Regions from separate parts of the Streptomyces sp. NPDC050423 genome, predicted to be linked through region 3. Evidence: predicted binding sites of a transcription regulator. Region 3 holds the regulator's gene; each other region holds the start of a gene.
The links. Region 3 encodes HrcA, which represses chaperone genes, less so after heat shock. Its sites were predicted from a motif close to TTNGCACTCNGNNNNNCNGAGTGCNAA; they were not measured.
Positions count from the first base shown of each region.

Region 1: a site for HrcA is predicted at 6,500-6,526, ahead of groES (co-chaperone GroES). Genes of this name have one in related genera too.
Region 2: a site for HrcA is predicted at 4,875-4,901, ahead of groL (chaperonin GroEL). Genes of this name have one in related genera too.

Region 1 is NZ_JBFAJY010000007.1:23,597-33,809, forward strand. Features, by position in the region: gene AB0I52_RS07665 (YciI family protein) at 187-543, shown strand; gene AB0I52_RS07670 (RNA polymerase sigma factor) at 681-1,949, shown strand; gene AB0I52_RS07675 (VOC family protein) at 2,014-2,484, shown strand; gene AB0I52_RS07680 (hypothetical protein) at 2,547-3,212, shown strand; gene AB0I52_RS07685 (hypothetical protein) at 3,266-3,631, shown strand; gene AB0I52_RS07690 (methyltransferase domain-containing protein) at 3,687-4,952, opposite strand; gene AB0I52_RS07695 (polysaccharide deacetylase family protein) at 5,068-6,123, shown strand; gene AB0I52_RS07700 (hypothetical protein) at 6,120-6,479, shown strand; gene groES (co-chaperone GroES) at 6,629-6,937, shown strand; gene groL (chaperonin GroEL) at 7,040-8,662, shown strand; gene AB0I52_RS07715 (hydroxyacid dehydrogenase) at 9,216-10,213, opposite strand, start outside.
Region 2 is NZ_JBFAJY010000038.1:46,622-56,834, forward strand. Features, by position in the region: gene AB0I52_RS25425 (trehalose-6-phosphate synthase) at 1-1,136, opposite strand, end outside; gene AB0I52_RS25430 (glucosyl-3-phosphoglycerate synthase) at 1,194-2,144, opposite strand; SAM riboswitch class I at 2,298-2,424, shown strand; gene thrC (threonine synthase) at 2,442-3,734, shown strand; gene AB0I52_RS25440 (MoaD/ThiS family protein) at 3,827-4,105, shown strand; gene AB0I52_RS25445 (cold-shock protein) at 4,539-4,745, shown strand; gene groL (chaperonin GroEL) at 5,063-6,685, shown strand; gene AB0I52_RS25455 (TSUP family transporter) at 6,891-7,457, opposite strand; gene AB0I52_RS25460 (glycosyl hydrolase family 28-related protein) at 7,839-9,917, shown strand; gene AB0I52_RS25465 (DinB family protein) at 10,032-10,213, opposite strand, start outside.
Region 3 is NZ_JBFAJY010000016.1:123,974-134,186, forward strand. Features, by position in the region: gene AB0I52_RS14875 (S41 family peptidase) at 1-2,366, opposite strand, end outside; gene AB0I52_RS14880 (hypothetical protein) at 2,475-2,972, opposite strand; gene AB0I52_RS14885 (16S rRNA (uracil(1498)-N(3))-methyltransferase) at 3,106-3,852, opposite strand; gene AB0I52_RS14890 (nitronate monooxygenase) at 3,849-4,922, opposite strand; gene dnaJ (molecular chaperone DnaJ) at 5,048-6,187, opposite strand; gene hrcA (heat-inducible transcriptional repressor HrcA) at 6,188-7,204, opposite strand; gene AB0I52_RS14905 (MBL fold metallo-hydrolase) at 7,390-8,109, shown strand; gene AB0I52_RS14910 (DUF3097 domain-containing protein) at 8,170-8,988, shown strand; gene AB0I52_RS14915 (hypothetical protein) at 9,106-10,213, shown strand, end outside.

The DNA of each region.
Region 1 (10,213 bases), on a different contig from region 3:
CGCTCCCGCGCGACCGGGAGCCGGGACGGCGACCCCTCCCGGAACCGGCTCGGCGGGCGTTCCGGTGGCCGACCCGGAAGATTCTCAGAAGAATTCCGGGGGAGCTGTCGATCCGGCCCTGTCCCGTTCGACGCAGGGGTGAGAGGCGGGGAAAGGGTCCCCGCCCTCCCGACCCGAGGAGTCACCATGCCGCGCTTCATGTCACTCATCCGCATCGACGAGCGGGCCGCCGCCGATTTCGAGCCCGATCCCGACCTGGAGAAGCGGATGGGCGCCCTGTTCGAGGAGATCAGCAACGCCGGGGTGATGCTGGAGACGGCCGGTCTCGCCCCGACCTCCCAGGCCACCCGCGTCCACTGGTCCGGGGGCAGGCTCAGCTACACCGACGGCCCCTTCACGGAGACCAAGGAGGTCGTCGGCGGCTACGCGATCCTCCAGTGCAAGGACAAGGAGGAGGCACTGGAGTGGACCAGGCGGTTCCTCCAGGTCCACCCGGAGTCCTGGAGCGTCACCTCCGAGGTCCGCGCCATCGACGAAGGCTGAGCGACCGCCGCCACCAGGGAGTGTTTCAGAAGTAGCGTCGGCCGCCCGGACCACGCGAGACAGACGGGACTTCAAAAACGCGACCTGGTCCCGGCCGCGCTTGCGGGGGTCCGGAGCGGCTGCTCTGATGGGTGGCCGTGACGGCAGCGAGCGCGGTTGAGACGGTTTTCAGGATCGAGTCCGCGCGGATCATCGCCGGTGTCGCCCGGATCGTCCGGGACGTGGGCATCGCCGAGGAGCTCGCGCAGGACGCCCTGGTCGCCGCGCTGGAACAGTGGCCGGAGTCGGGCGTCCCGGACAATCCGGGAGCCTGGCTCATGGCCACAGCCAAGCACCGCGCCATCGACCTCGTGCGCCGCCGCGAGACGTACGCCCGCAAGCTGGCCGAGATGGGCCGCGACCTCGACGGGGCGGGCCGGGGCCCGGAGCCCGGCCCGGCCGATCCCGACGGCATCGACGACGACCTGCTGCGGCTGATCTTCACCTCCTGCCATCCGGTGCTCTCCACCGAGGCCCGGATCGCCCTCACCCTGCGGCTGCTGGGCGGCCTCACCACCGAGGAGATCGCCCGCGCGTTCCTCACCTCCGAGCCGACCGTCGCCCAGCGGATCGTCCGGGCCAAGCGGACGCTCGGCCGGGCCGGCGTCCCGTTCGAGGTGCCGTACGGACCCGAGCGCGCCGCCCGGCTCCGATCGGTGCTCGAAGTCATCTACCTCGTCTTCAACGAGGGCTACGCCGCGACCGCCGGGGACGACTGGCTGCGCCCGGCGCTCTGCGAGGACGCCCTGCGGCTGGTCCGGGTGCTGACCGGCCTGATGCCGCAGGAGCCCGAGGTGCACGGACTGGCCGCGCTGCTGGAGCTCCAGGCCTCGCGCACCGCCGCCAGGACCGGACCGGACGGCGCACCGGTGCTGCTCGCCGACCAGAACCGGGCCCGCTGGGACCGGCTGCTGATCCGCCGCGGCTACGCCGCGCTGCTCCGGGCGAGTGAAACAGCGGGCGCGGCGGGGCAGGCCCTCGGCCCGTACGCGCTCCAGGCCGCGATCGTCGCCTGCCACGCACGGGCGGCGCGGTACGAGGACACCGACTGGGCCGCCATCGCGGCGCTCTACGACCGCCTCAGCGCCCTGACCCCGTCCCCCGTCGTCGAGCTCAACCGCGCCGTCGCCGTCTCCATGGCCGAGGGCCCGGCGGCCGGTCTGGTCCTGGTCGACGCGCTGGCCGCGGACCCCGCCCTCAAGGCGTACCACTTGCTGCCGAGCGTCCGCGGGGATCTGCTGGCCAGGATGGGGCGTACGGACGAGGCACGCGCCGAGTTCGTACGGGCGGCCGAGCTGACCCGCAACGAGCGGGAACGGGCGATGCTGCTCGACCGGGCGACGCTCCTCGGCCGGGCCGGCCGATGAGTTCCGGGCCCGCGACCGGTCCACCCTGCACGACCGTCCGCACCACCGCGTGAGGAGAACGACCATGCAGAAGATCACCACGTTCCTGTGGTTCGACCACAACCAGGCCGAGGCGGCCGCCGCGCACTACATCTCGGTCGTCGGCGGCGACTCCGGCGTCGTGGACGTGACCCGCTGGACCGCGGCCGCACCGGGCGAGGCGGGCGCCGTGATGACCGTACGGTTCCGGCTGGCGGGCACCGAGTACATCGCCTTCAACGGCGGCCCCGAGTTCCCCTTCAGCGAGGCGGTCTCCCTCTCCGTCGACTGCGAGTCGCAGGAGGAGGCGGACGCGCTCTGGGACAAGCTCACCGCGGACGGCGGACAGGAGAGTCAGTGCGGCTGGCTCAAGGACAAGTTCGGCGTCTCCTGGCAGATCGTCCCGCCCGGCCTCGGTGAGGCCCTGACCGACCCGGACCCGGACAAGGCGGCCCGCGCGATGAAGGCGATGCTCGGCATGAAGCGGCTCGACGTCGAGGCGCTGCGCAACGTCTGAGCACCGGCCCCGGCGAACGGCGGCGGAAGGCCGTGCGCCCGGCACTCGGTAGGGTCGCGCGCATGTCCCGCCGTTCAGCGCTGCCCCCGCCACCGCCGCCCGTGGAGATACGCACCTGGCCCGACCGGGGAGCGCTGCTCGCCGACCGGGCCCTGATCCTCGGCGAGCTGGTGACGATGCACCTGGGGCCGGCGCGGCTCGGGATGCTGTGGCTCCGGGGTGGGCTCGGCGCGCTCGGCTGGTCGCTGGCCGGCACGGCGCTCATCACCTTCGAGGAGTCGTACGACGTCTTCAGCGCCGTCTTCGGCGTGGTCTTCCTCGCCCTGGGCGTGTGCTGCCTGGTGCCGGCCGTCATCCTCGTCGTCGTCGGGCTGCGCCGCGACCGGCAGGTGCGCCGACTGCTCGCGCTGTGGGGCGAACTGGACCGTGACGCGGCGGGTGACCGTGCGCTCCGGCTGCCCGGCACGAGTCTGGTCTGGCTGCTGGGTTCCTTCCTCCTGTGCGCTTTCGGGCTGTACGCCTGCGTCGCCGTTCCGGCCGGCGCGGTCAGGGGCGACGACACCTACGGCCTGATGGCCCTCGTCATGGGTCTCGGGTTCGTCGGCTGGCTCATCGGGATCATCGGGGTCACCAAGGCGGTCCTGCACCGGCGTTGGGTGATCCGGGTGCTGATCGGGGCGCCCGCGCCCGCGCCGCTGATCTCCTCCGGCGGCGGGGCGCACCGCTGACTCCGGCTCTATCCTTGGCGCGTACACGAAGGACTTCAGGGGGAGGACGGCTCATGCAGTGGTACTGGTGGTTGCTCATCATCTTCTGGACGGGCGGATTCGGCTGGCTCGTCGACAACGGCCGCACCGCGCTGCGTAACCGGCACACCCGCAAGCTGGAGCTGCTGGAGGCCGACCGGCAGGAACGGCTGGCCGTCGAGGCGGCGCACAAGCCGCCGGAGCCGGTCTGCGGCTGCACGCACCACCTCGCCAAGCACGACAAGCAGGGCAAGTGCCACGAGCTGGTCGAGGTGCCGACCGCCTGGGACGAGCAGAAGAAGCCGGTCCGCTTCGAGTCGGGGCAGTGCAACTGCCAGCAGTACGTCGGCCCGCAGCCGCTCTCCCAGGTGTACGCCGACGACCTGACCGACCTCGCGTAGACCCCGGGCCCGGCCGGCTCCCGTCTTCAGCCCCGGTCCTCCTGAGTTCCGGTCTTCAGCCCCGGCCGGCCTCCGGGCCGGTCACGGGGTGGCCGATCAGCATCGTCGGAGCGTCCGCGACCCGGGTCAGGAAGACGGTGGCCCGGTTCGGGCCCTGGAGCTTCATCTTCCGTCGCAGCTCCTCCGGTTCGACCGGTGAGCCGCGCTTCTTGACCGTCAGGACGCCGACCTTCCGCTCGCGCAGCAGCGCCTTCAGCCGCTTCATGTTGAACGGGAGCCGATCGGTGATCTCGTACCCGGCCGTGTACGGCGATTCGTACAGCTCGTCGCTGGTGACGTACGCGATCATCCCGTCGATCAGCCGGCCGCCGCACCGGTTCACGATGTCGGCGACCAGATGGGCCCGGATCACCGCGCCGTCCGGCTCGTACAGATAGCGGCCGACCGGTCCGACCGGCGGGGCGGGCAGCACGGCCGGGGCCGACAGGGTGGCTCCGGACGGGAGCAGCGTGGCGCGGTACGCGCCGGCCTCGAAGCCCTCGCCGAACCAGAGCACCGCCTCCTTCACGTCGCCGCCGTCCGAGATCCACTCGGCCTCCGCCTGCGGGCCGATCGCCTCGTGCGGGACTCCCGGGGCGATCTTCAGCGCCGCCCTGGGGGCCTTCAGTGCGGCGGCGGTCGCCCAGGAGAGGGGCGGGGAGTAGGCCTCCGGGTCGAAGATCCGGCCGCGGCCGCCCCGGCGGGCCGGGTCGACGAACACCGCGTCGTACGGCGAGGTGTCGATCTCCGTGACATCGGCGCACCGCACCTCGATCAGCGTGTCCAGGCCGAGCGCGGCGGCATTGGCCCTGGCCACCTCGGCGGTCAGCGGGTCGCGGTCCACGGCGAGGACGGAGATCCCGGCGCGGGCCAGCGCGATGGCGTCCCCGCCGATGCCGCAGCACAGGTCGGCGACGCTGCGCACCCCGGTGCCCGCGAACCGTCCGGCGCGGTGGGCCGCCACCGAGGTGCGGGTCGCCTGCTCCACCCCGTTCGGCGTGAAGAACATCCGGTGCGCGTCCTCGGCGCCGAACTTCGCCACCGCCCGCTGCCGCAGCCGGGCCTGCCCCAGCGCCGCCGAGACGAGGCCGGCCGGGTGGGTGCGGCGCAGCCGGGTGGCGGTGGCGAGTTCCGTCGCGGGGTCGTACGACCGCAGCCCGTCCAGCAGCCCGGCGCCCTCCGGGGTGCGCAGCGCCAGGAAGCCGGCGAGGGGGTTCGGGGTGCCGGAAGGGTCGGGGGCGTCGGGCGGGCCGGTCGGGGCGAGAGCGTTCACCTGCCCCATTGTGAGCCAGCCGGGGGACCGTGCGGGCCCGGCGGCGGTGTCGGCCCGGGAGCCCGATCACGGACTGGCAGTATGCGGCGCCATGCAGCTTGTACGACAAAAGGAAGAATCAACCATGAAGCGGCGCAGACCGGGGCAGGAGGAACAGGTGCGGGCGGAGCCGGCGCAGATGCGGACGGAGCCGGTGCGGGACGGGTCGGTGCGGAGCGGGTCGGTGCGGAGCGGGCCGGGGCGTGGCCGGGGATACCTGCGGCGCCGGCCCGGTTACGCGGTCCTGGCCGCGCTCCTGGTCGCCGCGGTCGGCTCCGGCTGCGCGGCCGGGACCGACAGCAGCACCGCGACCGGGGCCGGGCCGGGAGCCAAGGCCCTCGCCGGGCAGCCGGGCGGCCCGGCCGGGAACGCGGGGGCGGCGGGCACGCGTGCCGCGCAGGCCGAGAAGGCGCGCCTCGCCCAGGCCGCCCGTGCGGTCGCCGCCAAGAAGTGGGGCCTGGCGAGCACGCCGCTGGCCGCGCCCGTCCCGCCCGCCGTGAAGCCGCACATCACCACCCGCAAGGGCTTCGAGGTCGAGGGCGGTGACGACTCGCTGCCGCCGGTCTTCACCACGGTCCCGACCGACAAAAAGATCGTCTTCCTGACGATGGACGACGGGGGCGACAAGGACCCCGAGCTGCTGCGGATGATGTCGGACCTGAACATCCCGTACAGCGCGTTCCTCAGCGACTACCTGGTGAGCGACGACTACGGGTACTTCAAGGACGCGCAGTCCCGTGGCGTCACCCTCAACAACCACACGCTCAACCACCGCTATCTGCCGGGCCTCTCCTACGGCGAGCAGAAGCAGGAGATCTGCGACCAGCAGGACATCATCGAGAAGCAGTACGGCGAGCGCCCCCGGCTCTTCCGGCCGCCGTACGGCAACTACAACGGCGACACCCTCCGGATCGCCAAGTCCTGCGGCATCACCGCCGTACCCCTGTGGTCGGAGGAGGCCTTCCCCGACCACATGGAGTGGCGGGAGGAGGACCAGGACCTGCACCCCGGAGACATCATCCTCACGCACTTCCGCGGCAAGAAGGACTGGAAGGGCTCCATGCCCGACCTGGTCCGGGCCGTCATGAAGGTCATCACGGACAAGGGATACGCCGTGGCCCGGCTGGAGGACTACGTATGAGAGGGGCGCACCGGCTGCTGGCCGGACTGCTGGCCGCCGGTGCGCTCCTGACCGCCACCACCGGCTGCGCGCAGTCGGTGGACCCGATCGAACGGCTGGGCCGCAAGGCCGCGCAGCGGGTGAACCGGCCGCGGAGTCCGGCGGAGGTGCGGCCGGCGGCGGTGCGCGGTGACCACGGGGCACCTGGCTCGATGGTCGTCGTCGCCTGCGGCCGGCCGCAGGAGTCCGGAACGGCCGGGAGGGGCCGGACGTTCTCCCTGTGGCAGGGCCGGTTCGAGCCGGGTCCGGGCCGTGACGTCGTACGACATGGGCGCCACGAGGGGCGTGAATTGGCACTCCGCTTGACCGAGTGCTAATCGCGGTCATAGTCTCAGTGCTGGCACTCCCCACTGGAGAGTGCCAGCAGTACTGTGCGACCGGCAGGTCCGGCACCCGCGACGACGGGCCCACCTGGTCGCCGACCAAAGACTGTTAACCCCGTGAGATCTCCGAAGGGGGAGACCGGATCGTGTCGACCAGCACCAAGGTTGCGATCAAGCCGCTCGAGGACCGCATTGTGGTCCAGCCGCTCGACGCCGAGCAGACCACGGCCTCCGGCCTGGTCATTCCCGACACCGCCAAGGAGAAGCCCCAGGAGGGCGTCGTCCTGGCCGTGGGACCGGGCCGCTTCGAGAACGGCGAGCGCCTTCCGCTCGACGTCAAGACCGGCGATGTCGTGCTGTACAGCAAGTACGGCGGCACCGAGGTGAAGTACAACGGCGAGGAGTACCTCGTTCTCTCGGCTCGCGACGTGCTCGCGATCATCGAGAAGTAATTCACCCACGTTTGCTTCTGTTCTGCGCCCCTGGCCCCCTGCGAAATAACTAGCCGGGCGGCGAGGGGCGCAGTTCTTGTTTTGAGAGGACAGTTCAGCTCCATGGCGAAGATCCTGAAGTTCGACGAGGACGCCCGTCGCGCCCTCGAGCGCGGCGTCAACAAGCTTGCCGACACGGTGAAGGTGACGATCGGTCCCAAGGGCCGCAACGTCGTCATCGACAAGAAGTTCGGTGCGCCCACCATCACCAACGACGGTGTCACCATCGCGCGCGAGGTCGAGCTGGATGACCCGTACGAGAACCTCGGTGCCCAGCTGGTGAAGGAGGTGGCGACCAAGACCAACGACGTGGCGGGTGACGGTACGACCACCGCCACCGTGCTCGCTCAGGCGCTCGTCCGCGAGGGCCTGCGCAACGTGGCGGCGGGTGCCTCCCCGGCCGCCCTGAAGAAGGGCATCGACGCCGCGGTCAAGGCCGTGTCCGAGGAGCTCCTCGCGACCGCCCGCCCGATCGACGACAAGTCCGACATCGCCGCCGTGGCCGCGCTCTCCGCACAGGACAGCCAGGTCGGCGACCTCATCGCGGACGCGATGGACAAGGTCGGCAAGGACGGTGTCATCACCGTCGAGGAGTCCAACACCTTCGGTCTGGACCTTGAGTTCACCGAGGGCATGGCCTTCGACAAGGGCTACCTGTCCCCGTACATGGTGACCGACCAGGAGCGTATGGAGGCCGTCCTCGACGACCCGTACATCCTGATCCACCAGGGCAAGATTGGCTCGATCCAGGAGCTGCTGCCGCTCCTGGAGAAGGTCATCCAGGCCGGTGCGTCCAAGCCGCTGCTGATCATCGCCGAGGACGTCGAGGGCGAGGCCCTGTCGACCCTGGTCGTCAACAAGATCCGTGGCACCTTCAACGCCGTCGCGGTGAAGGCCCCGGGCTTCGGTGACCGCCGCAAGGCCATGCTCGGTGACATCGCCACCCTCACCGGTGCGACCGTCATCGCCGAGGAGGTCGGCCTCAAGCTGGACGGCGCCGGTCTCGACGTGCTGGGCACCGCCCGCCGCGTCACCGTCTCCAAGGACGACACGACCATCGTCGACGGCGGCGGCAAGTCCGACGAGGTCAAGGGCCGCGTCAACCAGATCAAGGCCGAGATCGAGTCCACGGACTCCGACTGGGACCGCGAGAAGCTCCAGGAGCGCCTGGCGAAGCTGGCCGGCGGTGTCTGCGTGATCCGCGTCGGTGCGGCCACCGAGGTGGAGCTCAAGGAGAAGAAGCACCGTTTGGAGGACGCCATCTCCGCGACCCGCGCCGCGGTCGAGGAGGGCATCGTCTCCGGTGGTGGCTCCGCTCTGGTCCACGCCGTCAAGGTCCTCGAGGGCAACCTCGGCAAGACCGGCGACGAGGCCACCGGTGTCGCGGTCGTGCGCCGCGCCGCCGTCGAGCCGCTCCGCTGGATCGCGGAGAACGCGGGCCTCGAGGGCTACGTCATCACCTCGAAGGTCTCCGAGCTCGACAAGGGCCAGGGCTTCAACGCCGCGACCGGCGAGTACGGCGACCTGGTGAAGGCCGGCGTCATCGACCCGGTCAAGGTCACCCGCTCCGCGCTGGAGAACGCCGCGTCCATCGCGTCGCTGCTCCTCACGACCGAGACCCTGGTCGTCGAGAAGCCGGCCGAGGAAGAGGCCGATGCCGGCCACGGCCACGGTCACTCGCACTAGCGGGTAGCTCTCCGCGCAAGCGGTGAGGCCCGGTACCCCACAAGGGGTACCGGGCCTTTCGCGCGTCCGGCCCCTGCGCGTTCAGCTTCGCCGTGCGTATCCGGGCACATCCGGCCTGGCACGTCAGCTTCGCCGCGCGTATCCGGGCACATCCAGCCCCGCGCGTTCAGCTTCGCCGTGCGTATCCGGGCACATCCGGCCTGGCCCGTCAGCTTCGCCGCGCGTATCCGGGCACATCCAGCCCTGCGCGTTCAGCTTTGCCGTGCGTATCCGGGCACATCCGGCCTGGCCCGTCAGCTTCGCCGCGCGTATCCGGGCACATCCAACCCTGCGCGTTCAGCTTCGCCCTGCGTATCCGGGCACATCCAGCCTGGCCCGTCAGCTTCGCCCTCCGTATCCGGGCACATCCAGCCCCGCCGGCGTTTGAGGCGCGGGGGTCCGGGGCGGAGCACCCGGGGCTCTGCCCCGCACCCCGCTCCTCAATCGCCGGAGGGGCTTGAGGAGGCCGGCGAGCCCGAAAGAGCCGGCGAGGCTGAAGGCGCCGGGGCTTGAGCTACGCCGAGCGGGACTGCGCGTCGCCGTGGACCGGGTCCGCGAACGGGCGGCCGGTCGCGAACCGTTCCAGCTCGTCCAGCGCCTGGTCCGCCATCCGGTGCAGCTCATTGCCGAGCGAGCCCGCGACATGAGGAGTCAGCAGCACGTTCGGCAGGTCGTAGAACGGCGAGGACGCACGGGGCGGATCGGGGTGCGTCACATCCAGCACCGCGTGCAGCCGGCCGCTCGTCAGCTCGGGAAGCAGCGCGTCCTCGTCGACCAGCGAGCCCCGCGCGGTGTTGATGAGCGTCGCGCCCGCCGGCATCGCGGCCAGCTGGGCGGCGCCGATGAGGTGGCGCGTCTCGGGGAGCTGCGGGGCGTGCACCGAGACCACGGAACTGCTCGCGCACAGCTCGTCGAGCGTGCTGAGACGGGCACCCAGCCCCGCGGCCCGTTCCGCGTCGACGTAGGGGTCGTACAGCAGGACGTCCAGGTCGAAGGGGCGCAGCAGCTCGATCACCCGGCGGCCGATGCGGGAGGCCCCGATGATGCCGACCGTGCGGCGGTAGTTGCCGGAGCCGTCCAGCTCCGCGAGCCAGTCGTGGTCGGCGCGCAGGGCACGGTAGCGGTCCGCGGAATGCAGGACGCGCTTGCCCGCGAACAGGATCGCCGCGAGGGTGAACTCGGCGACCGGCAGCGCGTTGGCCCCGGCCGCCGAGGTGACGGCGATGCCGCGTTCCCAGCAGGCGTCGGTGATGTGGTGCTTGACCGAGCCGGCCGCGTGCACCACCGCGCGCAGCCGCGGCGCGGCGGCCAGCACCGGTGCGGTGAGCGGCGTCGCGCCCCAGCAGGTGAACAGCACCTCGGCCTCGGCGAGCGCGGCGGCCACCTCGGGCGTCGGCTCGGCCAGGTCGTGGGCGACCAGACGGGTGTCCGTACGGGCGAGGGCGGCCAGCCGGGTGTGGTGGCGTTCGGTGAGGAGGCGCCCGGCGATGCCGGGGCCCATCGCGAGCAGGG
Region 2 (10,213 bases), on a different contig from region 3:
GCGACCAGGTTCATCCCGTCCCGGATGGGGTTGACGAGCGCCACGTCGGCCAGCCGGTACGCCGCGAGGGAGCGCGCGAAGTCGTCCTTGACGTGGAGCACGACCGGGGTCCAGTCCGCCGTGCCGTGCGCCGCGTTGATGTCGTCGGCGACCCGCTGAACCTCGGCCGTGTACTCCCGGTACACCGCGAGGTCCTGCCGCGAGGGGTAGGCGAACGCGATGTGGACGACCCGGCCGCGCCATTCGGGCCGCTCGTCGAGCAGGGCGCGGTAGGCGAGCATCCCGCGGACGATGTTCTTGGACAGCTCCGTACGGTCCACCCGCACGATCGTCTTCCGGCCGGGGCCCACCTGTTCGCGCAGCGCCGCCATCCGCTCGTCCACGTCGGCCTCGTGCGCGCGGCGGCGCAGGAAGTCCGCGTCGGCGCCGAGCCCGTGCACGCCGATGCGGGTACGGCCGGTGCCGCCCAGGATCTCCGTGCAGCAGCCGATGAAGGCGTCCGCCCAGCGGCGGGTCAGGAAGGCCGCCCGGTCGGCGCCGAGGATGCCGCGCAGTACCTGTTCGGCGATGTCGTCGGGCAGCATCCGGAAGTAGTCGACGGGCGCCCACGGGGTGTGGGAGAAGTGGCCGATCCGCAGGTCGGGGCGGAGTTCGCGGAGCATTCCGGGCACCAGCACCAGGTGGTAGTCCTGCACCAGGACCGCCGCGCCCTCGCCCGCCTCCTCGGCGAGCGCCTCCGCGAAGGCCCGGTTGTAGGCCTCGAAGGACGCCCACTGCCGGCGGAACTCCGCGTCGAAGACGGGTTCCAGGGGGGTCTGGTAGAGCAGGTGGTGGACGAACCAGAGCACCGAGTTCGCGATCCCGTTGTACGCGTCGGCGTGCACGTCCGCGTCGATGTCGAGCATCCGTACGCCCGGCTCGCCGACCCCGCGGCGCACCGCCTCGCGGTCGCCGTCACCGAGTGCGGCGCAGACCCACATCTTGTCGTCCACCGCGCTCAGCCCGGAGACGAGTCCGCCCCCGCCCCGTTTCGCGTCGAGTGAGCCGTCCTCGCGGAGCGCGTACGAGACCGGACCTCGGTTGGACGCGACGAGTACCTGGGCGGCGGCGGGCTGAGGGACGTGCTCGGAGACCATGCTGCGGAACCTAGCCCGATCCCGAACCGTCCAAACGTGCGTGCGGCGGTGCTCCGGTCACGCCGCGCGGCGCGAGACGTACTCCTCGATCTCGCGCATCGGCGGCCGCTCCTCGGTGTCCACCGGGTACGTGTGCGGGACGAAACCGTGCTCGCCGCGCTCGAACTGGGTCAGCGCTGGGCGGACCAGATGCCCCCGGGAGAGCCGTAGCTGAGCGGTCCGGTAGATGGCCGCCGCCATCCGGCCGAGCGCCTGGCCGTCCTGGTGGCGGTGCTTCCTGACGCCGACGTCGACCTGGCCGAGCGCGTCCAGGCCGACCGTGTGCAGGGCGTCGACGAGCAGCCCCAGCTCCACTCCGTAACCGACCGGGAACGGCAGCTGTTCGAGCAGGGAGCGGCGTACGGCGTACTCGCCGCCCAGCGGCTGGACGAAGCCGGCCAGCCGCGGCCAGTGCAGATTGAGCAGCGGCCGTGCCACCAACTCGGTGACCCGCCCGCCCTGGCCTGCGGTGTCCCCGAGGGGACGGTCGTACATCGCCTTGACGAACTGCACCGAGGGGTCGGTCAGCAGCGGGCCGACGATGCCGGAGACGAAGTCGGCCGAGAAGTCCTTCAGGTCCGCGTCGATGAAGCAGACGATGTCACCGCTGGTCACCAGGAGTGACCGCCAGAGCACCTCGCCCTTGCCGGGGACGGCCGGGACCCGGGGCAGGATCGCGTCCCGGTGGATCACCCGGGCGCCCGCCCGGCGGGCGACCTCGGCGGTGGCGTCCGTGGAGCCGGAGTCGATCACCACGAGTTCGTCGACCAGCCGGACCTTCTCCATGAGCTCGCGCCGGATCACCCGGACGATGTCCCCGACCGTCGCCGCCTCGTTGAGCGCGGGCAGGACGACACTCACGCTCCCGCGGCGCGGGTCGCCGTCCCTGGCGGCCAGGAGCTGCTCCAGCGGGCGGTCGGCGGAGGACCAGGAACGCCTGGTCAGCCAGCCTTCGACCTCTTCCAGCACGGTCGATACTCCCTGTATGTGATCCATCTCGCGGTTCGGACGACTATCTCAACAGTCCGGTGCTTCGGTTACAGTCTTGAACAACGCAGATGGCCGTGGCATGCCGGGGTCCATCCGCTGATAAACGCCTGGATCCATGGTCCAGTGCCACAGCGCTCATCCAGAGGGACAGAGGGAACGGCCCGTTGAAGTCCCGGCAACCATCCAACCGACCGCGAGGTCAGGTGGGGAAGGTGCCAATTCCGTCTTGTGGCGAAATGCGTCACGAGGAAGATGAGGAGAAAGGGCCTCGCCATCATGGCTGTTCAGACTGTTGCAGCAAACACCGAATCCTCCGTTGACCTTGGTCCCGCCGCGGCACTTTCCTGCCGCGAGTGCGGAGAGCGATTCGAGCTCGGTCCCCTTTTCGCCTGTGCGACCTGTTTCGGGCCGCTCGAAGTGGCGTACGACCTGCCGAGCGGCTCCCCGGACGAGCTGAAGAAGCGCATCGAGGCCGGCCCCGACAACATCTGGCGTTACGCGCCGCTGCTGCCGGTCCCCGCCGATGTCGCGGACAAGCCCAACCTCAACCCCGGCTTCACCAAGCTGGTCAAGGCCGACAACCTCGCCCGCGAGCTGGGCGTCACCGGCGGCCTGTACGTCAAGGACGACTCCGGCAACCCGACGCACTCCTTCAAGGACCGAGTCGTCGCGATCGCCGTCGAGGCCGCGCGCGCCTTCGGTTTCACCACGCTCTCCTGCTCCTCCACCGGCAACCTCGCCGGTGCGGTGGGCGCCGCCGCCGCCCGCGCCGGCCTGCGGTCCTGTGTGTTCATCCCGCACGACCTGGAGCAGGGCAAGGTCGTCATGGCCGCGGTGTACGGCGGTGAGCTGGTCGGCATCGAGGGCAACTACGACGACGTCAACCGCTTCTGCTCGGAGCTCATCGGCGACCCGCTCGGCGAGGGCTGGGGCTTCGTCAACGTCAACCTCCGGCCGTACTACGGCGAGGGCTCCAAGACGCTCGCGTACGAGATCTGCGAGCAGCTCGGCTGGCGGCTGCCCGACCAGATCGTCATCCCGATCGCGTCCGGCTCGCAGCTCACGAAGATCGACAAGGGTCTCCAGGAGCTGATCAGGCTCGGTCTGGTCGAGGACAAGCCGTACCGGATCTTCGGCGCCCAGGCCGAGGGCTGTTCCCCGGTCTCCACCGCCTTCAAGGCGGGTCACGACGTCGTGCGGCCGCAGAAGCCGAACACGATCGCCAAGTCCCTGGCGATCGGCAACCCGGCCGACGGCCCGTACGTCCTGGACATCGCCCGCCGTACCGGCGGCGCCGTCGAGGACGTCAACGACGAGCAGGTCGTCGACGCGATCAAGCTGCTGGCGCGCACCGAGGGCATCTTCGCCGAGACCGCGGGCGGGGTGACGGTCGGCGTGACGAAGAAGCTGATCGAGGCCGGTCTGCTCGACCCGTCGCTCACCACCGTCGTCCTGAACACCGGTGACGGCCTCAAGACGCTGGACGCGGTGGCCGCCACCTCGCAGGCGACGGCGACGATCCGCCCGAGTCTGGACGCCTTCCGCGCCGCCGGCCTCGGCACCGGCTGAGGGACTGCCGGTGCCGGCTGACAGGCCGTCGGCACCAGCTGAGGGGCTGCCGCAGCCTCCGACCATCCGTGACTCCAGGAAGGGCACCCACCATGAGCGTCAAGGTCCGTATCCCCACCATCCTCCGCACCTACACGGGCGGCCAGGCCGAGGTCCCGGCCGAGGGCGCGACCCTCTCCCAGGTCATCGAGTCCCTGGAGAAGAACCACCCGGGCATCGCCGCCCGTGTCCTGGACGACCAGGGCAAGCTCCGCCGCTTCGTGAACGTGTACGTCAACGACGACGACGTGCGCTTCGAGGGCGGCCTGGAAGCGGTCACCCCGGACGGCGCGGGCGTCTCGATCATCCCGGCCGTCGCCGGCGGCTGCTGACCCCCGGGACCCGAGCGGTCCCGTTCCACCGCGTCACCGGAATCGCCCCCTCCGCGACAGAAGCGGAGGGGGCAATTCTGTATGGTTGAGCGCGGTAGAGTGTGGGAAGTCCCCTCTGCTGCCCGTGCCCCCCGCATATGTGAATGCGCCCGGCCACGACAAGATGCAGCCAAAGTAACTGAACTTCTTGCGCCATAAGTGGCCTTTGCCTGGCCCGACTTGCCCTGGAATCTCATGAGTTACTCATATTCGGGCGATCGGTGCTGCCCAGAATTCTCGTCCGATTGACCTGTTGCAGAGGGCAGTTGGGCAGATACATTCGGCCGCGGTCGACGCGTTCCGGCGCACGCACCCTCTCCTGTCGGAGGGTGAGTTCTGACCCGGGCCCGCGAAGTGCGGTCCTGTGCAAGGGCCAGTAATAGGGGAGTTAGGCATGGCTCAGGGCACCGTCAAGTGGTTCAACGCGGAGAAGGGGTACGGCTTCATCGCGGTCGACGGTGGTGCGGATGTTTTCGTCCACTACAGCGCGATCCAGATGGACGGATACCGCACCCTCGAAGAGGGTCAGCGAGTTGAATTCGAAATCTCGCAGGGCCAGAAGGGGCCGCAGGCGGACATGGTCAAGCTCGCTGTCGGCTGAGCTCGGCACGGTCGGCCAACGACACTACTCACGCACGGAGGGCCTGTACCCCAAGGGGTGCAGGCCCTCCGTGCGTCCGGCAGCCCCTTCGCGCGCGCTGCCCGGTTGTCCACACTCCGGAGGGGGACGCTTGCACTCTCGGGGGTCGAGTGCTAATCATTGGGCTTAGCACTCTCCGGGTGAGAGTGACAGAAACTTGGACCGGGCCGGTGAGGCCCGCAGGTCTGTCGGGGCAAGGAACCGGCAGGCGGCAGGCCGTCCGTCGCGGGCGCCACTCGGTCCGGAGAATCCACCCCTGTCCGGGAGGACCACTTCATATGGCCAAGATCATCGCGTTCGACGAGGAGGCCCGGCGCGGTCTTGAGCGCGGCATGAACCAGCTCGCCGACGCCGTCAAGGTCACCCTCGGCCCCAAGGGCCGCAACGTCGTCCTTGAGAAGAAGTGGGGCGCCCCCACGATCACCAACGATGGTGTTTCCATCGCCAAGGAGATCGAGCTGGAGGACCCGTACGAGAAGATCGGTGCGGAGCTGGTCAAGGAGGTCGCCAAGAAGACGGACGACGTCGCCGGCGACGGTACGACCACCGCCACCGTTCTCGCTCAGGCGCTCGTCCGCGAGGGCCTTCGCAACGTGGCCGCGGGTGCGAACCCGATGGCTCTCAAGCGGGGCATCGAGAAGGCCGTCGAGGCCGTCTCCGCCGCCCTCCTGGAGCAGGCCAAGGACGTGGAGACCAAGGAGCAGATCGCTTCGACCGCCTCCATCTCCGCCGCCGACACCCAGATCGGCGAGCTCATCGCCGAGGCCATGGACAAGGTCGGCAAGGAAGGCGTCATCACCGTCGAGGAGTCCCAGACCTTCGGGCTGGAGCTTGAGCTCACCGAGGGTATGCGCTTCGACAAGGGCTACATCTCGGCGTACTTCGCCACGGACATGGAGCGCATGGAGTCGTCCCTGGACGACCCGTACATCCTGATCGTGAACTCGAAGATCAGCAACGTGAAGGACCTCCTTCCGCTGCTGGAGAAGGTCATGCAGTCCGGCAAGCCGCTGCTGATCATCGCCGAGGACGTCGAGGGCGAGGCCCTGTCGACCCTGGTCGTCAACAAGATCCGTGGCACCTTCAAGTCCGTCGCCGTCAAGGCTCCGGGCTTCGGTGACCGCCGCAAGGCCATGCTCGGCGACATCGCCATCCTCACCGGTGGCACCGTCATCTCCGAGGAGGTCGGCCTCAAGCTGGAGAACGCCGGTCTCGACCTGCTCGGCCGTGCCCGCAAGGTCGTCATCACCAAGGACGAGACGACGATCGTCGACGGCTCCGGTGACAGCGACCAGGTTCAGGGTCGCGTCAACCAGATCCGTGCCGAGATCGAGAACTCCGACTCGGACTACGACCGCGAGAAGCTCCAGGAGCGCCTCGCGAAGCTGGCCGGCGGCGTGGCCGTCATCAAGGCCGGTGCCGCGACCGAGGTCGAGCTCAAGGAGCGCAAGCACCGCATCGAGGACGCGGTGCGCAACGCCAAGGCCGCCGTCGAGGAGGGCATCGTCGCCGGTGGTGGCGTGGCTCTGCTCCAGGCCTCGGCCGTCTTCGAGAAGCTGGAGCTCTCGGGTGACGAGGCGACCGGCGCCAACGCCGTCAAGCTGGCGCTGGAGGCCCCGCTCAAGCAGATCGCCGTCAACGGTGGTCTTGAGGGTGGAGTCGTCGTCGAGAAGGTGCGCAACCTGCCGATCGGTCACGGCCTCAACGCCGCGACCGGCGAGTACGTCGACATGATCGCCGAGGGCATCATCGACCCGGCGAAGGTCACGCGCTCCGCTCTGCAGAACGCCGCGTCCATCGCCGCGCTCTTCCTCACCACCGAGGCCGTCATCGCCGACAAGCCGGAGAAGGCCTCCGCGGCCGCTCCGGGCGGCATGCCGGGCGGTGACATGGACTTCTGATCCTGACGGATCGGTAGCTCCTGCACAGCTGTACGAACGCCGGCCCCCGGGGATCACTCCCCGGGGGCCGGCGTCGTTCGTACGCGTTCGTACGCGTCCGCACTCGTCCGCACTCGCTCGTCGTCGTTCGTACGCGCCCCGGCCACGGCGTGAACACCATCTCCGGGAAGCGGTCCGAGAGGCCGTCCAGCCCGCGTATCCCGCCTCAGGAGTGGAACGCGAGATAGGGGGCCGGCGCCAGGAGCATGCCGACGAGGGCGTACTTGAGGCGGCGGTCCGGGACCGACCGGGCGATGCGCCAGCCCACGATCACCCCCACCAGTTCCGGCACGCCGACCACGGCGGCCAGGGTCCAGTCGACGGAGCCGTGCTGCACGTAGCCGATGGTGCCCACGCTCGCGATCACCACGGACTGCGCCTGCGCGGCGGCCGGCGCGGACAGCACCGGGAGACCGCAGACGACCAGGAGGGGCACGCTCAGCATCGGTCCGCCCAGGCCGAAGAGCCCCGCCGCGACGGCGACCGTCACGATCCGGGTGCCGATGCCGCGCCTGCGGGTGATCAGCCCCTCGTCGCGCAGCAGCCCGAGGGCCTCCCTGACGGTGTTGCGGGTGGTGCCGAGGACGTGGCCGAGGGCGCGTTCGTCGGGCAGCATGCCGTCCTCGTAGAGACCGGAGGTGATCCGCTGGCGCAGCGTGTCCGCGATCCGTCGCGCCCGTTCGGCGCGGGGCAGCGGCTGCCGCTCCCGGCCCGGGGACTGGTCGTCACGCATGAGGTGTTGCGTCACTTCCTCGCGGGCCTCACGCTATCCCGCCGTCGCGCCCCAGGACGTTACGCCGAAGTTACGCCACCTAATCTGACCTGCGGAAACTCCTGAGCTGCGGGTTTGTCCCGTGCTCGGGGCGCTCCGCCAGGGACGCCGAGCGGCACCATGTGAGATCCCGCAATGTGCTGCCCTCTCCGCGCAAAAATGCTACGAGACTGTGCACTTGAACAGCAATCTGGCGGAATCCTGTGACAGAAGTCTTGTGGGCCGGGACGTACGGGTCCTACTGTCGCCTCACCTCCACGGCGGCCGACCCTCCCCGAACGTCCCGCCCGAAGACCCCTGTCGTCCCAGTTGTGCACTCCTCCTCAGAGAAACGGGCCTGCGATGTCACGGAAGATCACCGGTACTGAAGTGAGTTCGCGAAGACCGCGGCGAACGGCCCTGTGCGCGGCTGCGGTTGCCTCGATGACCGCGGCGGCCGTCGGCCTCGGCGTGCTGGCGGGCACGCCCGCGCTGGCCGGTCAGCGCGCCCCCGCCACGTCCCCCGCCGCGCCCTCTGTCACTACCTCCGCCGTGACCCGGGCCGCCCTCGATCCGGCGCTCGTGGCCGGGCGGGGCGCGGACGTGGCGTTCGTCGAGCAGGAGGCCGAGAACGCCGCGACGAACGGCACGGTCATCGGCCCCGACCGCAGCGCCTACACGCTCCCCGCCGAGGCGTCCGGCCGCAAGGCGGTCAGCCTGGAGCCGGGCGAGCACGTCGAGTTCACGCTGCCGCGCGCCGCCAACGCGATCACCGTGCGCTACAGCATCCCGGACGCCCCGAACGGCGGCGGGATCACCGCACCGCTGGACGTCGCGGTGAACGGCAAGAAGCGCTCCACGATGACGCTCACCTCGCAGTACGCCTGGCTGTACAACCAGTACCCGTTCTCCAACGATCCGGGCGCCGGGCTGCTCCACCCCGACTGGTGGATCACCGAGTGCTCCTGCGTACCCAGTGAGACGACCCCGGCCCCGGTCATCGCCAAGCCGTACCGGCCCAGCCACTTCTACGACGAGCAGCGCCTCCTGCTCGGCCGTACGTACCGCGCGGGCGACACCGTACGGCTCACCGTCCCGGCCGGCAGCCGGGCCGCGTGGACGGCCATCGACCTGCTGGACTCGGAGCTGGTCGGCCTCCCGCGCATCGAGCTGCTCGCGGCCAACGTCCTCGCGTTCGGGGCCGATCCGACCGGCCGGCGCGACTCGGCGGCCGCGATCGACAAGGCCGTCGCCTTCGCGCGGCGCACCCACCTCAAGGTGTACATCCCGCCGGGCACGTACCAGGTCAACCGGCACATCGTCGTCGACGACGTCACCATCGTCGGCGCGGGCAACTGGTACACCAAGATCAAGGGCCGCGAGGTCGCGCTCGACCGCCCGGCCCCCGACGGCTCGGTCCACACCGGCGTCGGCTTCTACGGCAAGGACGCGGCGGACGGCGGCAGCCGCAACGTCCATCTGTCCGGCTTCGCCATCGAGGGCGACGTACGCGAACGCGTCGACACCGACCAGGTCAACGGCGTCGGCGGGGCGCTGAGCGACTCGACCATCGAGGGCCTGCACATCAGCCACACCAAGGTCGGCATGTGGTTCGACGGCCCGATGTCGAACCTGCGGATCACCGGCAACATCATCGTCGACCAGATCGCCGACGCCCTCAACCTCCACACGGGCGTGACCGATTCACGCGTCGCCCACACCTTCGTACGCAACTCCGGCGACGACGGCCTCGCCATGTGGTCCGAGAAGACCGCGAACGCCCGCAACACCTTTGACCACAACACCGTCCAGACCCCGGTCCTCGCCAACGGCATCGCGATCTACGGCGGCACCGACAACACGGTCTCGAACAACCTGGTCGCGGACCCGATCCGGGAGGGCAGTGCGCTGCACATCGGCTCCCGGTTCGGCGCCGAGCCCTTCGCCGGAAAGCTGAACCTCACGGCCAACACCACGGTCCGCTCCGGTACGTACGAACTCAACTGGAACATCGGCCTCGGTGCCCTCTGGATCTTCGCCCTCGACAAGAGCATCGACGCGGACATCCGGGTCACCGGCAACAACTTCCTCGACAGCACCTACAACGCGATCATGCTGGTCTCCGACTGGGGCGTGAAGGACCAGTACGCCATCAAGGGCGTCCACTTCAAGGACATCAAGGTCGACGGCACCGGTACGTCCGTGCTGAGCGCCCGCGCGGCGGGCGGCGCCACGTTCGAGAACGTCGACGCGCGCGACGTGGGCGCGGTCGGCGTCAACAACTGCGGCTCGTTCAACTTCCCCGCGACCGGCTCGGAGTTCGCCCTCACGGACCTCGGCGGCAACGACGGCGGCTGGCTGGCCCCCTGGCTGCTCCCCAACACGATCACCTGCGACGACCGCCCGGAGGTCGTCCCGCCGCCGGCGCCCGGGAGCTGGTGACACCGGACGGCAGGCAGGAACATCCCGGCTGCGGTACGTCCTAGCGTGCCGTGCCGTGCCGTGCCGTGCCGTGCCGACAGTCGGCTGGGCCGCCCCCCGTGGCGGCCCAGCCGTTTACTGCCCCACCCGCCCGTCGATGCACTCGCGCAGCAGATCGGCGTGGCCGCAGTGGCGGGCGTACTCCTCGATCCGGTGCACCATCAGCTCCCGTACCGCGATGCCGTCCTTGCCCAGGCGCGTGCCCAGATCCGGGTGTTCGGCCAGTGCGGCGTCGGTCGCGGCCTGTTCGCGGGCCA
Region 3 (10,213 bases):
GAGGTCTCCGACGGCAGGATCCGGTCGATGCGCCAGCTCCCGTCGTCCGCGCGGGAGATGTCGGCGCCGAGCAGGCCCTGCCGGGCCGAGTCGTCGTGCCAGCCGCCGGACGGCCTCACATAGGCGTGGGAGGTGCCGAGTTCGCCCTGTACCTCCCACAGCAGGTCCATGAGGTCGTCGTGGGTGGCGACGCGCTCCAGCACCGGCCGGTAGCGGTCCAGGACGCCGGCCCAGTCGACACCGCCCATGTCGGGGTGCCAGAAGTTGTCCCGCATGAGGCGGCCGGCCTCGTCGTACATCTGCCGCCATTCGGCGGCCGGGTCCAGGGTGCGGCGGATCCGGGAGAGGTCGACGGTGATGCTGCCCTCGCTGTCGTCGTCGTCCGAGCCCCCCGGCACGCGGCTGTCGGACGGTACGACGCGCAGTTTGCCGTGGCTGTGCAGGACCAGCCGCTTGCCGTCGCCGCTGACGGCGAACCGGCCGATGTCGGAGGCGAGTTCCTCGCAGCGCAGCTTCTCCAGGTCGTACCGCTCCAGCACGGTCTCGGGGCGGCGGGCGTCGGGCGTGGCCCCGCTCGTGCCGAGGACTCCGGTGACCGGGTGGCGCAGCCAGAGCAGCCCGTCCTTCGCGGCCCGGAGCGAGGAGTAGTCGGCGGCCTCGACGGGCAGCGGCACGATCCGGTCGGCGAGGCCGTCCAGGTCGATGCGGGTGACCGGGAGCGCGGTGGGGTTGTCGTCGCCGTCGGCGCTCTTCTCCCGCTCGGTCGGGCGGCCGTGGAGCTGCGGCCCGAACGGGGAGGGGGTGGTCGCGGCGAGCGTCAGCAGGTGCGGCCGGCAGCCGCCGATGAAGGCCAGGTCGAAGACGTGTGAGTCGTAGACCGGGTCGAAGGCCCGCTCGGAGAGGAACGCCAGGTGCTTTCCGTCGGCGGTGAAGGCGGGTGCGAAGTCCCGGAACCGCAGCGGGGTGGCGTCGCAGACCGTCAGGTCGGCGAGGTGGGCGAGCTTGATCTGGCTCAGCGGTTCGGGGCCGGGGTGCGACCAGGCGAGCCAGGAGGAGTCGGGTGAGAAGACGAGCCCGGAGGCGTCGCCGTGCTCGCTGCGGTCCACCTCGTGGACCTCGCCGCTCTCCCGTTCGACGATCAGTACGCGGCCGTCGTGGGCGGCGACGGCGAACCGGCTGCCGTCGGGGGCGGGGGCCAGGTCGAGGACCCGGCCGATCCGGCCCGCGGCGAGCCGGCGCGGTACGGCGTCGGGCGAGGTGCCGGTGGCGGGTGCGCACTCCAGCGCGTCGTCGCCCTCGGCGTCGGTGACCCAGACGACGTGCTGGTCGCCGTCGGCCTGGAAGGTGCGGGGCAGCCTGGCCCGTACGCCGGGTTCGACGGCGAGTGCGCGGGCCGGGCCCTCGCGGTGGGTGACCCAGTGGACGGCTCCGCGGGATCCGACGGCGCTGCCGCGGCCGGTGCGGTCCGGGGACGCGGCGCTCAGATGGCTGCCCGCGTGCACGGGGTGCGGCTGGAGGTCGGCGCGCTGGCCGCCGAGCCGGATGCCGAGGCGGCGGGGCTCGTCGCCGTCCAGGCTGTCGAGGAGCCAGAGCTCTCCGGCACTGGCGTAGGTGACCCGGGTGCCGTCGGTGGTGGCGTGCCGGGCGTAGAAGCCCTCGATGCCGGTGTGCCGGCGCAGGCCGGTGCCGTCGGGGAGGGAGGAGTAGAGCGCTCCGACGCCTTCGTGGTCGGAGAGGAAGGCGATGCGCTCGCCCACCCACATCGGGCACTCGATGTTGCCGTCGAGCTCCTCGTTGACCCGTACGAACTCCTGCGGGGACCCGTCGCCGGGTGTCTCCCCGGTGGCGATCCAGAGCTTGCCGGCCGTGCCGCCCCGGTAGCGCTTCCACTTGGCGGCCTCGCGCCCCATGGTGGCCGAGAGCAGCAGGATCCGTCCGCCGGGCCCGTACGCGAGGGATCCGACCGGCCCGTACGGGAGGGTCCGTGCGGGGCCCGCGTCGACCGGTACGGCGCGGGCCCAGGTGCGGCGCAGCGAGACCTGGCCCTGGGTGCTGATCACCAGCACGTCGCCCTCGGGCGTCCAGCCCTGCACGGCTGTCTGCGCGTCGCCCCAGTAGGTCAGCCGCCTGGAGGGGCCGCCGTCGACGGGGGCCAGGTGCACCTCGGGCACCCCGTCCCGGGTGGACGTCCAGGCGACGAGGGTGCCGTCGGGAGATATCCGCGGCTGGGTGACGGGTCGGTTGTCTGCGCTGACTCGCCAGGCTCGGCCGCCGTCGAGCGGCGCCAGCCAGACATCGTCCTCGGCGGTGAAGGCGATCAGGTCGCCCTGGACATGGGGATACCGGAGGTAGGAAGGCTGCGTCACATCGATCACCCTAGGCCGAGGCCGGGCCCTGGGAAACGGGGTTGGCCGGAGTCCGACGCAGGCCGTGTCCGAGAAGTCCCGCTCCCCGGCCCGCGACGCCCGGCACCCTCACTTGCCCTGGGGGTACGCGGTCACGGTGACCGTGACGGTCGCGGTCGGCCGGGCGCCTCCCCCGCTGCCGTCCGCCGGGGCCCGGGGCGGCGCGGAGGGCGAGGGCGCGGCGTCGCAGTTGCCGAGCATCGTGGCGCGGAAGACCGTCTTCCCGCCCGCCTTCGCCGTCATGTCACCGCTGACGCACTGGCCCTTGACCTCGCGGTCGACCGTGCCGTCGAGGCTGATGTCCTCGCCGTCCTTGGTGCGTCCGTTGCATTCGACGTCGGCGACCCGGCTGGTGGCGGCATTGGACGGACCGGTCCGGGAGGCGGCGCTCGCGCCCCCGCCGGCGGTCCGTGCCGTGCAGCTCAGCCACTGCACGTTCACCCCTTCGTGCTCCAGCGCGCGGGTGGCGGTCCGGTCGGTCGTCACGGCGATGGACGCGGAGTTCAGGCCGTCGACCGGATCGCAGGCCGTCAGTCCGGCGACGGCCGCGCCCGCGAGGCAGATCACGGCCGGAAAGCGACGGATCCTTCGATTGCACCATGCCCTTGATGTCCCCATACGGGCAGCTTCCCACCGCGCCTGACGGTGCGGTAGGCGGATTGCGGCCAGAACCGGCCAAGGTTCCGGGAAACGGCCCGATTCATGACCAGCGGCCGGTGCGGCCCAGCAGCAGGGCCGTTGCCGCGGTGCCCGCCGTCGAGGTGCGCAGTACGGTCGGTCCGAGCCGGCAAGTCAGGGCCCCGGCGGCGGCGAACGCGGCCAGCTCGTCGGGCGAGACGCCGCCCTCCGGGCCGACGACCAGCACGATCTCGCCCGCTTCGGGCAGGGCGACGGTGGCCAGCGGTTCGCTGTCGTACCCGCGGTCCTCGTGCAGTACGGCCGCGAAGTCGGCCGTGGCCACAAGTGCGGCGACCTGCTTGGTCGTCATCGCGTCCGCCACCTCCGGGAACCGCACCCGGCGCGACTGCTTGCCGGCCTCGCGGGCCGTGCCGCGCCATTTCGTCAGGGCCTTGAGGCCCCGGTCGCCCTTCCACTGGGTGATGCAGCGCCCGGCCTGCCACGGCACGATCGCGTCGACGCCGGTCTCCGTCATCGTCTCGACGGCGAGCTCGCCGCGGTCGCCCTTGGGCAGGGCCTGGACGACGGTGATGCGGGTGCCGGGGCGAGGTTCCTCGTGGACGGGCTCCAGGCCGGTGAGCACCAGCCGGTCCTTGCCCTCGGCGGCCGTCACCACGCCTTGCGCCCAGCGGCCCCGGCCGTCCGTCAGGACGACGTCCTCACCGGCGCGCAGGCGTTTCACCGAGACGGCGTGCCGTCCCTCCGGCCCCTCCAGGACGAACCCGGGGCCCGTGGGCATCTGTTCGACGACGAAGACGGGTGCCGTCACTGCGTGCTCCTTGTGCTCACTGCCGCCCGTGCGGCGTCGATTTCCTCAGCGAGCAGCGCGACGAGCCGGCCGGCCGTCAGCTCGCGTGCCATCCGGTGTCCCTGGCCCGCCCAGAGCGCCATGCCCTGTGCGTCCCCGGCCCTGGCCGCCGCCTTGCGCAGCGGGGCGGTCAGCTGGTGGACCTGCGGGTAGGCGGCGGGGGCGTACGGTCCGTGCTCGCGTACGAAGCGGTTGACCAGGCCACGGGCCGGGCGCCCGGAGAAGGCCCGGGTCAGGGTGGTGCGGACGAACAGCGGGTTGGTCAGGGCCTGCTTGTGCAGCAGGTGGGCGCCGGACTCGGGGCAGATCAGGAAGGCGGTGCCGAGCTGCGCGGCATCGGCCCCCGCCGCGAGCACCGCGGCGATCTGGGAGCCGCGCATGAGCCCGCCGGCGGCGATGACCGGGATCTGCACGGTCTCGCGCACCTGGGCCACCAGGCTCAGCAGCCCGGTCCCGATGCCGTCGGCCTGCGGGTCGTCGCGGTGGGTGGACTGGTGGCCGCCCGCCTCGACGCCCTGGGCGCAGACCGCGTCGGCGCCCGCCCACTGCGCGGCCTGGGCCTCCTCGGGCGTGGTGACCGTCACGACGGTGTACGTGCCCACCCCGGCGAACGCGTCGAGGGTGTCGCGGGCCGGGCAGCCGAAGGTGAAGGAGACGACCGGGACCGGGTCCTCCAGCAGGATGGCGAGCTTGGCCTCGTAGCCGTCGTCGCCGCCGGAGTCGGTCTCGCCGAGCGGGGTCTCGTACCAGGTGGCCTCGCCCGCGAGCTGGTGCCGGTACACCTCGACGGCGCTCGGGTCGGCGAGATTGGGCTGCGGCATGAAGAGGTTGACGCCGAAGGGCTGGCCGGTCAGTCCGCGGACCTGCTTGATGTCGTTGTACATGCCGTCCGCGGTCTTGTACCCGGCGGCCAGGAACCCGAGCCCGCCGGCCTCGGCCACGGCGGCCACGAGCTGCGGGCAGGAGACTCCGCCCGCCATCGGGGCCTGCACGATCGGATACCGGCAGAGATCGGTCAACGCGGATGGCATGACGGCATGGTGTCATGTCCTTCCTGTCCCGTGATGCGCACCCCGTGGCCGCGTTATGTCCGCAATGCCGTACGGGCCCGGAAACCCGGGCCCGTACGGTGCCGAAGCGTGCGACGAGGCGCCCTCTAGCGCCCGTTGAACGCGTCCTTCAGACGCGAGAACAGGCCCTGCTGACCGGGCTGGAACTGACCGGTGGGCCGCTCCTCGCCGCGCAGTTTCGCCAGCTCCCGCAGGAGGCGTTCCTGTTCGGGGTCCATCTTCGTCGGGGTCATGACCTCGACGTGCACGATCAGGTCGCCGCGGCCGCCACCCCGCAGGTGGGTGATGCCGCGCCCGTGCAGCGGGACGGACTGGCCGGACTGGGTGCCCGGCCTGATGTCGACCTCCTCCAGGCCGTCGAGCGTCTCCAGCGGCACCTTGGTGCCGATGGCCGCCGCCGTCATGGGGAGGGTGACCGTGCAGTGCAGATCGTCGCCGCGCCGCTGGAACACCGCGTGCGGCAGCTCGTGGATCTCGACGTAGAGATCGCCGGCCGGGCCGCCGCCGGGGCCGACCTCGCCCTCGCCCGCGAGCTGGATGCGGGTGCCGTTGTCGACACCCGCGGGGATCTTCACGGTGAGGGTGCGCCGCGAGCGGATGCGGCCGTCGCCGGCGCACTCCGGGCAGGGGGTCGGCACGACCGTGCCGAAGCCCTGGCACTGCGGGCAGGGCCGCGAGGTCATGACCTGGCCGAGGAAGGACCGGGTGACCTGGGAGACCTCGCCGCGGCCGCGGCACATGTCACATGTCTGGGCCGAGGTGCCGGGTGCGGCGCCCTCTCCGCTGCACGTCGTACAGACGACGGCGGTGTCGACCTGGATGTCCTTGGTCGTGCCGAAGGCCGCCTCGGAGAGGTCGATCTCCAGCCGGATCATGGCGTCCTGGCCGCGCCGGGTGCGCGAACGGGGTCCGCGCTGCGACGCCGTGCCGAAGAACGCGTCCATGATGTCGGAGAAGTTGCCGAAGCCGCCCTGTCCGAAGCCGCCCGCACCGCCTCCGCCGCCGGAGGCGGACAGCGGGTCGCCGCCGAGGTCGTAGACCTGCTTCTTCTGGGCGTCCGACAGCACCTCGTAAGCGGCGTTGATCTCCTTGAACCGCTCCTGGGTCTTCGGGTCGGGGTTCACATCCGGGTGCAGCTCGCGTGCGAGCCGCCGGAAGGCCTTCTTGATCTCGTCCTGAGAAGCGTCGCGGCGCACGCCGAGTACGGCGTAGTAGTCCGTGGCCACCTACGACTCCGCCAGGATCTGTCCGACGTAACGTGCCACTGCGCGTACCGCTCCCATCGTTCCGGGGTAGTCCATGCGGGTCGGTCCGACCACGCCGAGTTTGGCGACTGCTTCGTCGCCCGAACCGTAGCCGACCGCGACGACGGACGTGGAGTTGAGGCCCTCATGGGCGTTCTCGTGCCCGATTCGTACGGTCATGCCCGAGTCCTTGGCCTCGCCGAGCAGCTTCAGCAGCACGACCTGCTCCTCCAATGCCTCCAGCACCGGCCGGATCATCACAGGGAAGTCGTGCCCGAAGCGGGTGAGGTTGGAGGTGCCGCCGATCATCAGCCGCTCCTCCGTCTCCTCGACGAGGGTTTCGAGCAGGATCGAGAGCACGGTGGACACGGTCGCCCGGTCCTCGCTCTCGAAGGATTCCGGCAGGTCCTGCACCAGTTGCGGGACGTCCGCGAAACGGCGTCCCACCACCCGGCTGTTGAGCCGGGCCCGCAGATCGGCGAGAGAGGTCTCACCGAACGGCGTCTGGCAGTCGACCAGCCGCTGTTCGACCCGGCCGGTGTCCGTGATCAGCACGAGCATCAGCCGGGCGGGGGCCAGCAGGAGCAGTTCCACGTGCCGCACCGTCGAGCGGGTCAGCGAGGGGTACTGCACGACGGCGACCTGCCGGGTCAGCTGCGCGAGCAGCCGTACGGTACGTCCCACGACATCGTCGAGGTCGACCGCGCCGTCGAGGAAATTCTGAATGGCCCGGCGTTCCGGCGACGACAGGGGCTTGACGCCCGCGAGCCGGTCGACGAAGAGCCGGTAGCCCTTGTCCGTAGGGATGCGTCCCGCGCTGGTGTGGGGCTGGGCGATGAAGCCCTCGTCCTCCAGCACCGCCATGTCGTTGCGGACGGTGGCCGGGGAGACCCCCAGCTTGTGCCGCTCCGTGAGCGCCTTGGAGCCGACGGGCTCCTCGGTGCCGACATAGTCCTGGACGATGGCGCGCAGCACTTCGAGTCTGCGTTCGCTGAGCATCGCGCACACCTCCAGCTGTCTGCCTCGGTCGATCTCGGGTCGTTCCCGGGACTTCTCCTGGCACTCTGTCCGTTCGAGTGCCAGCAATCCCCCGGTCAGTGTACGGCGACGGGGTGGGCCCCTAGCAAGGGCGACCGGCCACGCTACCCCGAGACCCCGCAGGTCGTTGCCGATAGCGTCGTCGCATGGACGTCTCTTGGGAAGAGTTCGGCTGGGAGCGGTTGGGTGACGGAGTGGGCCGGCGGCGGCTGCCCGGCTGGGACGCGACGGTCGCACTGGTGGTCGGAGCGGACGGGGCGCTTCTCTACGACACGGGTTCGACGCTCCGGGAGGGCGTCGAACTGCGGACCGGGGCCGAGCGGCTGCTCGGCCGGAGGGTGACACATGTCGCACTGAGCCATCCGCACTTCGACCACGTCCTGGGCACGGCCGCCTTCGCCGGGGCCCGGGTGTACGGGGCGGCCGGCCTGACGGATCTGCTGCGGTCCGGGGCGGACGGTCTCCACCGCTCCGCGGTCGCGCACGGGGTGTCCGAACACGACGCGTCGGAGGCCGTGGACGTGCTGGTGGCCCCGCACCACCAGGTGGACGGGGAGTGGACGCTCGATCTGGGCGGCGGCCGTCAGGTGCTGCTGGCCGACGTGGGCCCGGGGCACACCGGCCACGATCTGGCGGTGCTGGTGCCCGGCTCGCCCGCGGTCGTCCTCTGCGGCGACCTGGTCGAGGAGTCCGGTGAGCCGCAGGCAGGGCCGGACGCGGTCGTCTCCCGCTGGCCGGCCGCGCTGGACCGGCTACTGGCACTGGGCGGCGAGCACGCGCTGTACGTACCGGGGCACGGAGCGGTGGTGGACGCCGCGTTCGTCCGGGCGCAGCGCGACGCTTTGGCCGGGCTCCCCGCGGCCTGAACGGCGTGGGCGGCGCCCCCTCCGGCGTGTCGTGGGGCCGCCCCGTCCTATCGTCGTGCGATGCGCAGCTATCAGCCGGACCTGACCCCGCCGTGGAAGAAGTCCGCCCCCGCCCCCGAGGTGCCCGCCGATCCCGACCTGGTCGTGGAGGAGGCCGTCACCGGCTTCTGCGGTGCGGTGATCCGCTGCGAGAAGACGGCCGCGGGGCCGACTGTGACCCTGGAGGACCGGTTCGGCAAGCACCGGGTCTTCCCGATGGAGCCGCGCGGCTTCCTGCTGGAGGGCCGGGTGGTGACGCTGGTACGGCCGTCGGCCGGCGGCCCCGTCCGGCCCGCCCGTACGGCCTCCGGCTCGGTGGCGGTCCCCGGGGCGCGGGCGCGGGTGGCGCGGGCCGGGCGGATCTACGTCGAGGGCCGGCACGACGCGGAGCTGGTCGAGCATGTCTGGGGCGACGACCTCCGGATCGAGGGCGTGGTCGTCGAGTACCTGGAGGGCATCGACGACCTGCCGGCGATCGTGCGCGAGTTCTCCCCGGGCCCGGACGCGCGCCTCGGCGTGCTGGTCGACCATCTGGTGCCGGGTTCCAAGGAGTCCCGCATCGCGGCACAAATCTCGGACGGGAACGTCCTGGTGGCCGGTCATCCGTACATCGACGTGTGGGAGGCGGTGAAGCCGTCGTCCGTGGGAATCGGCGGCTGGCCGGTGGTGCCGCGCGGCCAGGACTGGAAGACCGGCGTGTGCCGTTCGCTGGGGTGGCCGGAAAACACCGGCGCGGCCTGGCAGCGCATTCTGTCCTCGGTCCACTCCTACCGGGACCTGGAGCCCGAACTCCTGGGCCGCGTAGAGGAATTGATTGATTTCGTCACGCTTCCCACCTGATGTCCGGCGAGTCTTCCCGCCAATTCCGGGCTGATCCCCACCATTACCTGCGCCCCGCACGCATCATCGGTTATTGAGTGGTCCCTGGCTCTTTTCGCGAGGGAAGGCACGGGGGCGATGGCGCGCGAGGTATGGCGGGACAGTGCGGACAACGAGGCGGCCTCGGCCGTCTTCCACTTCGTGCAGCAGCTCATCGACCGCTACCGGGACAACCGGCCGGTGATGCCGCTGGTGGTGCTCCAGGCCGCCGACGCGGACGTCCCGTCCACCGTGGACGCCAGGGTCGAGCAGATCGTGCGCCGGATCCACCACGCCAACCAGCTGCGCCGCGTGCCGCTGAAACTGCTCGACGGCCGTGGCGAGACGCCGTACGAGGCGGCGCTCGACATGGTCCGCACGCTGACCGAGAAGCCGTGGGAGACCCGGAGCAGTTCGCAGTACAAGCCCTTCGTCTTTCCCCGCTCGCGGCTGCTCGGCGCCATCGAGCAGGCCACCGCGGCCGTGGTCCGGGAGCCGGACCGCGGCGGCTCACCCGATGACCGCGACGAACGGATCCTGGAGCAGCTGAGCACGCTGCGCTGGCGGGTCAGCCGACGGGGTCCGCGCAACTGGCTGGGCGCGTTCAGGGAGTCGGTGCGGCCGGAGACGTTCCTCGGGGCCGTCGTCATCGCGGTGCTCGGTGTGCTGCTCGGTGAGATCGGCTGGGTGCCCACCACGCTGGTGGCCGTGGGCGCGGTGCTGGGCCTCGCGGTCGTCCGGCTGGTGACGACGTCGGCGCCGCCGCTGCTGTGGCTGCGGCGGGCCAGCAGATGGTTCGCCACCACCTCCTCGCTGGCCGCGGCCGGCACCGGGTACCCGTCCGACGGCTGGTCCCGGTTCTCGCCCAGCGGGTCGTGGCGGGTCATCCGGGTCCGGGCCGCGGTGGTCGCCGGGCGGGTGGCCGACGCGGCGGCGGGCGACGAGCAGTCCCGCCAGTTCCATCTGGAGCTGCGGGTCCAGGCGCTGCTGGAGGACCTGCGGAACAACTACCGCCCCCACGCGCTGGACTGGCGGCGCGGGAAGCGCACCGTGCCGCCGGTGGTGTTCCTTCCCACCGCCTGCCAGAGCAACGGCGGCATCCAGCTGATCAACGCCATCAACAACGTCCGCTCCCGGCGCAGCGAGGTGGATCCGCTGCTGCTCCTGGCCTCGCTGCCGGCCGCCGAGATACTGCGGCACACCCCGC